Regions from separate parts of the Bacillus sp. JJ1122 genome, predicted to be linked through region 3. Evidence: riboswitches for the same ligand, from Rfam matches in the RefSeq annotation. Region 3 holds a riboswitch; each other region holds the start of a gene.
The links. A riboswitch is a leader RNA that binds a small molecule or an ion and turns the genes downstream of it on or off. The one in region 3 is predicted to bind S-adenosylmethionine.

Region 1 (3,280 bases), on a different contig from region 3:
TCCACTACAATCAACAGTGGTCATAAACAACATTTGGCACTAACAGAGCCTTTCTAAAAAAGAGAGCTCAACTCAAAAACGAAATGCTTTTACATTCAGACAGATACAATAAATCTAGATTTTATCAAACTGTCAATCGTTCTCTTTTCTCTTCGACGAGGGGCATGACATCTTTCGCGAAACGCTCCATTTCCTCTAACTGAGGTGAGAATTGGAGAAGAAGCAATCCTAGTCCAGCCTCTTCATACTGTAAAATTCGTTCTGCAATCTGCTCTGGTGTGCCCACCAAGTTTGGTCGCAAACCACGATTGGAAACGGAATAATCCTGAAGCTGGATCTGTTGTTCGAGCTGAGATTTGCTCGTGAAATCCTTAAATCCTGCGTAGGCGCTCGATTCCTTCACATATGTGATTCGCTCCAATTCACCCAGCGCTTCTTCCTCGGTATCCCGGCAAATGACATAGGCCGCCATTCCGAACTCTGACAGTTCTGCATTCCCCGTAGCAGCTCTGCGAATTTTCATATCGGTAATTTTCCGCTGAATTTCCTCAACCGTACCTCCATGCATCACATAAGCATCGCATTTCTCAACAATCGTCTGTTTTCCCTTCTCGCTTTCTCCGCCCGCGTACTAAAATCGGATTGGGACGCTGAACCGGTTTTGGAAATAGCTGTGTATCTTTCAGTTGATAAAATTTTCCCTCATACGAAAAACTGTATCCGCTCCAAAGTCCCTTTAAAACATCGATGAATTCCGTGGTCCTTTCATATCTCTCATCATGCTCGGTGAAAATACCTCCGTACTGGCGTGCTTCTTCTTCCCACCAGGCAGAAACGACATTCAGAGTGAAACGTCCGTTGCTAATCTGGTCTATATTTGCGGCCATCTTTGCAGTGATAGCCGGATTGTGAAAGCCAGGACGGACAGCAGCCATAATTTCTTTTTTTCCGTAACAGAAGCAAGTGCGGCAGCTGTTGTCCAGGCTTCAAGTGAATCATGCTCGGGTCCTTTAATATCATTTAAGTACAGCTCAGCGATTAATGATGTAGAATAACCCAATTGCTCTGCTGATTTGATCACCGTCTTAGCATATTCAAAAGTCGGTGGCATCTTTTCGTCTTCAACATTCCTTAACCATCCGCCAAAAATTGGCAGCCAAAATCCATACTTCATTCCTAATCTCTCCTATGCTCATTTAATCTCGACTTTACCAACCTGTTAAGTTGGTATTATTTTAAAAAGATAGAGACTTAACAAAGTCTCTCAAAAACAAAAGCTCCCTTCACTAAGAAGAGAGCTGTTAAAAACTCTCTCCTTATCTTTCGAACAAAAAGTTCGCAGGAATTGGCACAGTGTTCTAATGAACCTGTTGCCGAGGTTTCGCAGGGCCTTTCCCTCCACCTCTCTTGATAAGAAGACAATATGTATTAAATTTTAGTTCAATAAAGTGATAATATTCTAAATTTAAATAAAAGTCAATTCGTATACCGAAATATTTTACAATATTATAAGGAGTGCTCAAGCATAAACCGGTTCACACGCTCTGCTGCTTCTGTCAGTCTCTCCGGAGGCTGTACCATCGCGATACGAACATAGCCCTCGCCTTGTTTGCCGAAAGCGTCACCAGGGACGACTGCAATTCCTTCCTGTTCAATCAATTCGAAAGCAAAATCACGGGATTTCCATCCGGCAGGTATTTTCGCCCAGACAAACATCGTTGCTGGGGAATTAGCGACCTGCCACCCGCTATTTCTTAATCCGGAAACTAAGGCATCCCTACGAGCTTCATATTGCCTTACCTGGTCCTGCAGAAACGAATAATCAGAAGTCAAGGCAGCAACTGCTGCCATCTGGATCGGATAAAAGATCCCATAGTCGATATGTGATTTAAAAGAAGCCAAGATATCAATGACTTGTGGATTGCCTACCACATAGCCAATTCGGCAGCCTGCCATATTAAACGTTTTCGAGAGCGAATTGAACTCTACACCCACTTCCTTAGCACCAGGCACTGACATGAAACTGATTTGCGGGTTTCCATCATAGATAAGCTCAGAATATGCAAAATCATGCACAACCAGGATATTATGCAGCTTGGCAAACTGGATAACCTCTTCGAAAAAGCTATGGTCAGCAAGCGCAGTAACAGGATTTCCCGGGTAGCTTAAAACCATCATTTTCGTCTTATGTAAAACGTTTTCTGGAATTTCATTAAGTTTAGGGAGAAATTTATTCTCTTCAAGCAGTGGCATTGGATGGATGAGCCCGCCAGCAATCGTTACACTAGCTTCATAGATTGGGTACCCGGGATCCGGCACAAGTACATAATCACCTGGATCAATGATCGCTGTGGCAAGATGAGCAAGTCCATCCTGAGAACCCATAAGCTGCAGGACTTCATTTTTATCATCCAGTTCAACACCATAACGCTGCTGATAAAAATACTTAACTGCCTCATTGAATTCACTGATCCCTTTCAATGTATACCCGTATCTTCCAGGATCCTTCGAATATTCAACCAGGGTATCAACTACAAATGAGGGTGGCGGGAAATCCGGGCTCCCGATGCTAAGATCGATCACATCTTTCCCTTTCAAAACAGCAGCCTGCTTTCGATCTACCACCTCCTGAAAGATGCTGGAAGTCATTTTTCTAATTTTTTCTGATCCGTAGAGATTCATGGACATTCCCCTTTACTGTGAATTTGCGTCATGTTGCTGTTCTTTGAGAATTCTAATTTTTTAAAATATAAATTCGATTATAACAGTCTCACATTTACAGTTCCAGAATCTTTTTTTATTCTTCTGAATTTTTGACTTAATAAAGTCCTCTGCCCATGCCACTCTTTTAATAGGTTTTCAAAAAGGCATGCGATGATCATCTTATTGCAATGGTAGGTTCCAAGCTTATATTAATGGTAAAATGAAAAAAATGTTAAATATTTAGAAGGAGTGAAAATAATTATGGATACTCAAATTACTACAAAAATGAAAATTTCAAAGCCCGCTCATGAGGTATATGAAGCATTTGTAAACCCTGTAAAGATGGCTAATTTCTGGTTTTCATCCGGAACAGGAAGAATGGAACCAGGAAAGACGATAATCTGGAGGTATGATGAATACAATGCAGAAGGTTCCGTCCATGTGTTGGAGGTCGAAGAAAATAAGAAAATCGTGTTTTCATGGGGAGCAGAAAATCAAGAAACAATTGTTACAATCACACTGAAAGAGATGGACGATACGAGTACCATTGTTGAAGTGATCGAATCTGGTTTGATAG
Region 2 (3,280 bases), on a different contig from region 3:
TTGTACAAATGGAACGATTGGTGTGTCTAAGCTTGATGAGCTGATTGATTCACTTTTTGATAAGGATGTATATATTCTTGTGGATGCGGATGCTTCCGGGGAGAAGCTTCGAAAGCAATTTAAACGGGAGTTTCCAGAAGCGAGTCATTTGTACATTGATAAAATGTACAGGGAAGTGGCCACTGCACCAGAGTACCATCTGGCTACAGTTTTGATTGGAGCAAATATCGACGTTCATGCAGAGTATTTAGAAAAAGGATGACTGTAGATGAAAGAGTGGACTAAGGAAGAGATGGAAGCTTTTTTAAAGGAAAAGCAGACAGGTTTCCTGTATTTTTATACGCCTATGTGCGGAACTTGCCAGGTAGCAGGAAAAATGCTTACCGTTATAGAACAATTGCTGCCTGATATTTCTGGCGGCAAAGCAGATTTGAATTACTTGCCGGCAATGGCCGAGATATTCGAAATCGAAAGCGTTCCATGCCTGATTGTCTTAAACGAGGGAGAGATTCAGGAGAAAATATATGCCTTTCAATCCGTCCCTTATTTATATGAAAAATTGAAAACACTAGAGAATGTACAAACAAACGGCTAAGCCGTTTTTTTTGCTTAGAAGGCTTCGATATTTACCTGGGCATGAAAAATTTCTTATGTCACTGATGAATTCAAGAATCGTTAAAGGAACTTAACTACATTGCAGGATGTTTAGACATATTTCTCGGGAAATGATGGACAATGCCGAAATTCCACCTAGGCATTGTCTTTTTTTAGCTGAGTTCGCACAAAAGCAAGAATCAGGTATCAATTATTTGCTGGGATGCAGCATCAATCGACGTTCTTACCCCTGTGAACCTATTTATTGAGGGGCCCCGTAATATTTGTCGAAGGGTTATTACAGGGTTTTTCCGTAACACAAGGAATATGTAATAACAGGGGGCTGAAGGGATGGAAGAAAGAATCGAAAGCTTTATGAATGAAATTCAGAAGAAAAATCATATTATGCTATTAGTTAATAATCTGGATTTATGTCTCACGATTGAAGCAGAAAAGCAAACTTATTATTTATCGTTCAAAAAGAACAAGGTTGAATTCAGCAGAGATCGTGCATTTCCAGCTTTTCAATATGCGAAACTTTCTGGAAGGGAAGATCTTTTACTTCATTTGCTTGATGGGAACATAAAGCTGCGTGAAGGCATTAACATAGGCTATTTTAATCTTGTATGCCCATTTAGGACGATACTGGTGCTTGAATCAATCTTTTACCTAGCCAGGCCGATGCCTCTAAAAGTTTTTATCTGAAAAATTAAAAAATATTTGACCGGCAGTCTACTGCATGATATTATCACGTTAACTTGCAAGACCATTTTGAGAAAAAATTTAAAACTTAATATTCTTATCAAGAGAGGCGGAGGGACTGGCCCAATGAAGCCCGGCAACCGGTTAGTAAACACGGTGCTAATTCCATCAGAGTTATGGCTCTGAAAAGATAAGGAGAGACGATATACGACCCTCTTCTTAGGAAGAGGGTTTTTTCGTATCTTCTTTCCTAAAATTAATCGAATGGAGAGATGGAAATGGTGGAAAAACAGCGAAACTACAAAATTGAAACGTTAGGAGTACATGGAGGGCAATCTCCAGATTCGGTTACAGGGGCCAGAGCGTTGCCAATCTATTCTAGCAATGCTTTTCAATTTGAAAATACAGGCCATGCGGCTGATCTTTTTGCACTTAAAGAGTCGGGCTATATCTATTCCAGGATCCATAACCCGACAGTAACGGCTCTCGAGGAAAAAGTTGCCTTGCTTGAGGGTGGCATCGGCGCGCTGGCAGTCTCCAGCGGAATGGCAGCAATTACAATGTCCATCTTGAATATTGCTCAGGCTGGGGATGAAATAGTGGCGGCTTCCAATCTCTATGGAGGAACTTATAATCTTTTTGCCGTCACTTTGCCCAAGTATGGGATTAAGGTTCATTTTGTCGATCCTGAGAACACTGAGAATTTCAGAAAAGCGATCACGCCGAAAACAAAGGCTGTTTTTGCTGAGACGATTGGAAACCCAAGCCTTCGGGTTTTAGATATTGCTGAAGTAGCGGACATTGCCCATGAGGCAGGAGTTCCACTGATCATTGACAATACGTTCGCCACTCCATATTTATGCCGGCCAATCGAGCATGGAGCAGATATTGTCGTCCACTCAGCTACAAAATGGCTTCTTGGAAATGGGACAGTTCTAGGAGGTATCATCGTTGACGGCGGAAATTTTGACTGGAAATCAGCTAAATTCCCTGGATTTAATGAGCCAGATTCTAGCTATCATGACTTGGTCTACAGCGAAGCAATCGGTGCTGCCGCTTTTATTGTAAAAGCACGAGTGCAGCTCCTTCGAGACTTGGGGCCATCAATCAGCGCTCAGAGTGCTTTCCAATTCAATCTCGGAATTGAAACCTTGCATGTCAGGATGAAGGAACATGTGGCGAATACCTTGAAGGTCGTCGAATTCCTTGAGTCACATCCAGCCGTCACCTGGGTTGCTTATCCGGGCCATGATGCCCATCCTGATAAAAAGCTTGCCGATCAATATCTTCCTAAGGGTGCCGGGGCAGTTGTCGTTTTCGGCATCGAAGGAGGAAGGGACGCTGGAGCCAAGCTGATCAATTCAGTCAAATTATGGTCGCATGTTGCCAACGTGGGAGATGCGAAAAGCCTGATTATCCATCCGGCAAGCACAACACATCAACAGCTTGATGCCGAAGGACTTAAGGCAGCCGGCGTACCCGAGGACTTGATCAGACTATCGGTCGGCATTGAAAACATTGACGATATCTTAGAAGATTTGGAGCAGGCGATCGAAAAAGCGACGGGTGTTCCATCTGCTGCAGCAAAAGTATAAAACGTATTTTCCAGTACATTCCATTTGATATTTGAGAATAATTTTATTGACACCCTTTTTTATTCCGTGATAAAATCACACTCGTAACTTAAAACCGATTAAAAAAATGAATAGCGTGCTCTTATCAAGAGAGGTGGAGGGAAGTGCCCTATGAAACCCGGCAACCGTCAATAAGCTTGCTTATTGAAATGGTGCCAATTCACTCAAAGCGTTTTGCTTTGGTAGATGAGAGAAAGGATACAGCCTACAATTATGCCTTTCTGCTCATTAGCAGAAAGGCTTTTATTATTTTACGAACATAATTGGTCTTTGGACCCTGTGAGTTGTTTGAATTAATTTACTCAGGGAATGGGAAACTAGACTGATAAAGCTGGACAATTTAACGGTTT
Region 3 (3,280 bases):
AGTACATGGTCTGAAATCAGTCAATATTACCCTGATGCTAAAATGTTTGCCTTCTCTTCAAATTATGAAAGGCAGCAGCAGCTAAAGGATTTCTCTGATTTTATCAAAACAAATCGAAACGCCATCAACTTCGAAGAAGAGCGTACGTCGAAATTGCAATTCTTTGTCAGAAGGGCGATTACTTATTTGCTTGATAAGCGTATCGAAATCGAAAATAACCATATGGAATCTATCAGCTGGAACGAAGAAATGGTCGGTAAACTTAATGGAGCCATCAATCAGCTGGGAGATATTGAAGAGGAAAAATCACGCTCAATCCAAAAATCGTTCCGAAAAATTAAGGACGACACTCGTGCTGAAATCATCGAGAAAATTCCAGAACTGCTTCGCGGCTGTACGGATTTAGTGACGGAAGAGAGTGATTTTGGAAGGCTTCATGATGAAATTGATAAAGAAATGAATATACGAATCCAGGATTATCTGGATAACACGGTGCTCCCTAAGTTCCATGAAGCTCTAGAAGGCTGGGTACAATTTTCAAAAGACGAATTCGACCATAGCCAGTCGTATCTGAACGAAATGGCTGAAGGTTTCAATGCGATGTATGGAGATGAACGGATAAAGCTCGAATGTGATTTTAGAGTGCTTGATGACTGGCGGCGTGATGCTGACCGGATGACTAATGGTTTCCATTATGAAAAGGTCAATATCATGCACAGATCGACTCCTCAGCAGTTCTTTTTAAAGAGTGCCGGTAAGCTTCTTGGAGTGCTGCCGCAAAATAATACGATGCTGTACAACCGTTATAAAACTTATCTTGAAACCGAAGATTACTATGAAATCGCCGTTTCGATTGCAAACAAGTTTCTTCAGCAATTCGAGATTTTCGAAAAGTCGATTGAACGCGATGTGAATTTATTCTTTAAACAGCCGTTCATTGCTCTTGAGCAAGCTGTTGAAGAGGCACGTACAGAAATTGAATATGGCAAAAATGAGCTTGAAAAAATGAGAGTGAACCCTGAGTTGTACCGCGATCCATTAACGCTGTATGAAGTAAAACTGCGTCAATATGAATGGATGACGGCAGCTGGCAGAAGAGAGTAACTGGTAAAAGGAAGATTCCTGTTTGGGGATCTTTCTTTTTTTTATCCAGTCAGAGAGGTTAAACGAATAAAATTAAATTTTCGAAATAATATTGACAATATGAGTATAGGAGATTAAAGTAAGTTTATTGATTTGCTCCGTTAACTTAATAAAGAAATTCTCTTATCAAGAGTGGCAGAGGGACTGGCCCTGTGACGCCCGGCAACCGTTCCATATGGAATTGGTGCTAAATCCTGCAAAACATTTTATGTTTTGAAAGATAAGAGAGGAAGAATCCGTCTGTTCTTTTACGTTGATGAAACCTCTCTTTTCTAGGGAGGTTTTTTTATATGGTTGGAAAAATGCAAATCATTCATAAAGGGGGAAAAGACATGAAAAGAAATGGTTTGAAAAAGGTATTTTTAACAGCGGTTGCGGCAGCACTTTTGCTGACAGGCTGCGGCGGCGGGGAAACAAAGACGGCAAGCGGACCTGTTGAAGGCGTTCCTGATCGCTTTGCCAAAGGTGAAGAAGTGAAAATCAAGGTCATCCGCAAGATTGGCGGCGATGATCATACGGCTCAGTATTTAGCAGGGGCTAAAGCGGAGGGAGAAGCCCTTGGCTTCAAGGTCGACGTATTCACTGCAAATGGCGACACGGCAAAATTCCATGATGCAGTCAACCAGGCGCTACAGCAGGATTATGATGGCTTCCTCATTTCACACGGAGATGACGCAGCGACAGTGGATGATATCAAAAAGCTTGTTGAAAAGGGGAAGAGTGTTGTTACATTTGACTCGAATGCTGACATTAGCAAGGTTAAAGGAGTCACTCTTACTTCCCAGGATGATGAAGCACTTGCAAAACTTGCTCTTGATCAGCTTGTAAAAGAACAAAATGGTGAAGCCAATATTGTATACCTTTGGGTGGATGGTTTCCCGCCAATGGTGAGAAGAAATAAAGTTTATCAGGAAACATTGAAGGCTAATCCTGGAATTAAAGAGGTTGAGAGATTCGGAGTGGCAGCTGCCAATACAAGTGTCCAAACTCAAAACGCAGTAGCGGCGATGCTGAATAAACACCCTAAAGGTGAAATCGACGCGATTTTTGCAACTTGGGATGCATTCGCGATTGGTGCTGCCCGTGCGATCAAGGAAGCTGGCCGGGATGAAATCAAAATCTATGGAATCGACGTTTCCAACGCTGACCTTCAGGAAATCCAGGGAGAAGAAAGTTCATGGAAATATACTGCAGCAGTAGATCCTAAATTAATTGGCGCAGTAAATATGAGAATCCTGGCGAAAAAGCTGGCTGGGGAAGAGACACCTCCGACTTATGACCTTGAAGCAGCCCTGATCTCACAGGAAAAACTGCAGGAGTCAAAAGAGGCGGTCAACATGGTCAATCTTGCAGATATCATCACAGGCTGGGGACAATCAGATGCCTTCGAAGAAGATTGGATGAAGAAATTAAAGGAACACTACAAAAAATAAGCTGTTTTTGCAAAAGTATAGTAAGTTTTAATGAAAATTGACTGCACGTCCATCAGTTCATACTTATAAACAAGCATATTATTTTATTGGCAAACTGGAAATGAACGAAGAGAAAGTGAAAAAATTTATACAATATAACCATCTCCAGCAGACACTCTCATTTTTAGAGTGTCTGCTTTACAGATTAATAGGGGAGGATGAATCCGGATGACTGCGAAGAAACTTGAGATGAAAAGCATTACAATTGATTTTCCAGGTGTGCGGGCTCTAGATCATGTGGACTTTACCGCAGAAACAGGGGAAATCCATGCTTTAATCGGCGCAAACGGAGCCGGTAAATCCACTTTGATGAAAGTACTATCCGGAGCTTATGATCATTATTCAGGCGAGATTTTATTTGATGGAGTGAAATTAGATATCCGTGTGCCCGGCGATGCTCAACTGCATGGAATCCAAACTGTGTACCAGGAGGTTGATACGGCAATCATCCCTTCGCTGACCGTGGCTGAAAACATTATGCTGAACCAGACTGTACAGAGCATGGAAAATAAGCATTGGATCAAGTGGAAGCTTCTTTATAAACAGGCGGAAGAAATCCTATCCGGCATGAATCTTCATATTCCTGTGAAAAAACTGGCCGGCGAGCTGACTCTTGCAGAAAAGCAGATCGTGCTGATTGCCAGGGCAATTTCCAGCAACTGTAC

Region 1: another riboswitch for S-adenosylmethionine. It lies ahead of V7201_RS19380 (LLM class flavin-dependent oxidoreductase); the one in region 3 lies ahead of V7201_RS12775 (sugar ABC transporter substrate-binding protein).
Region 2: another riboswitch for S-adenosylmethionine. It lies ahead of V7201_RS00645 (O-acetylhomoserine aminocarboxypropyltransferase/cysteine synthase family protein); the one in region 3 lies ahead of V7201_RS12775 (sugar ABC transporter substrate-binding protein).

What each region holds. Positions count from the first base shown of each region.
Region 1 covers NZ_JBALQL010000036.1:7,238-10,517, reverse strand. Annotated here, with positions in the region: partial or broken gene V7201_RS19380 (LLM class flavin-dependent oxidoreductase) at 125-1,174, opposite strand; SAM riboswitch class I at 1,314-1,417, opposite strand; gene V7201_RS19375 (LL-diaminopimelate aminotransferase) at 1,507-2,682, opposite strand; gene V7201_RS19370 (SRPBCC family protein) at 2,965-3,280, shown strand, end outside.
Region 2 covers NZ_JBALQL010000001.1:132,626-135,905, forward strand. Annotated here, with positions in the region: gene V7201_RS00630 (toprim domain-containing protein) at 1-262, shown strand, start outside; gene V7201_RS00635 (thioredoxin family protein) at 269-595, shown strand; gene V7201_RS00640 (hypothetical protein) at 946-1,299, shown strand; SAM riboswitch class I at 1,391-1,493, shown strand; gene V7201_RS00645 (O-acetylhomoserine aminocarboxypropyltransferase/cysteine synthase family protein) at 1,575-2,891, shown strand; SAM riboswitch class I at 3,010-3,123, shown strand.
Region 3 covers NZ_JBALQL010000022.1:26,712-29,991, forward strand. Annotated here, with positions in the region: gene V7201_RS12770 (dynamin family protein) at 1-1,104, shown strand, start outside; SAM riboswitch class I at 1,264-1,370, shown strand; gene V7201_RS12775 (sugar ABC transporter substrate-binding protein) at 1,476-2,576, shown strand; gene V7201_RS12780 (sugar ABC transporter ATP-binding protein) at 2,784-3,280, shown strand, end outside.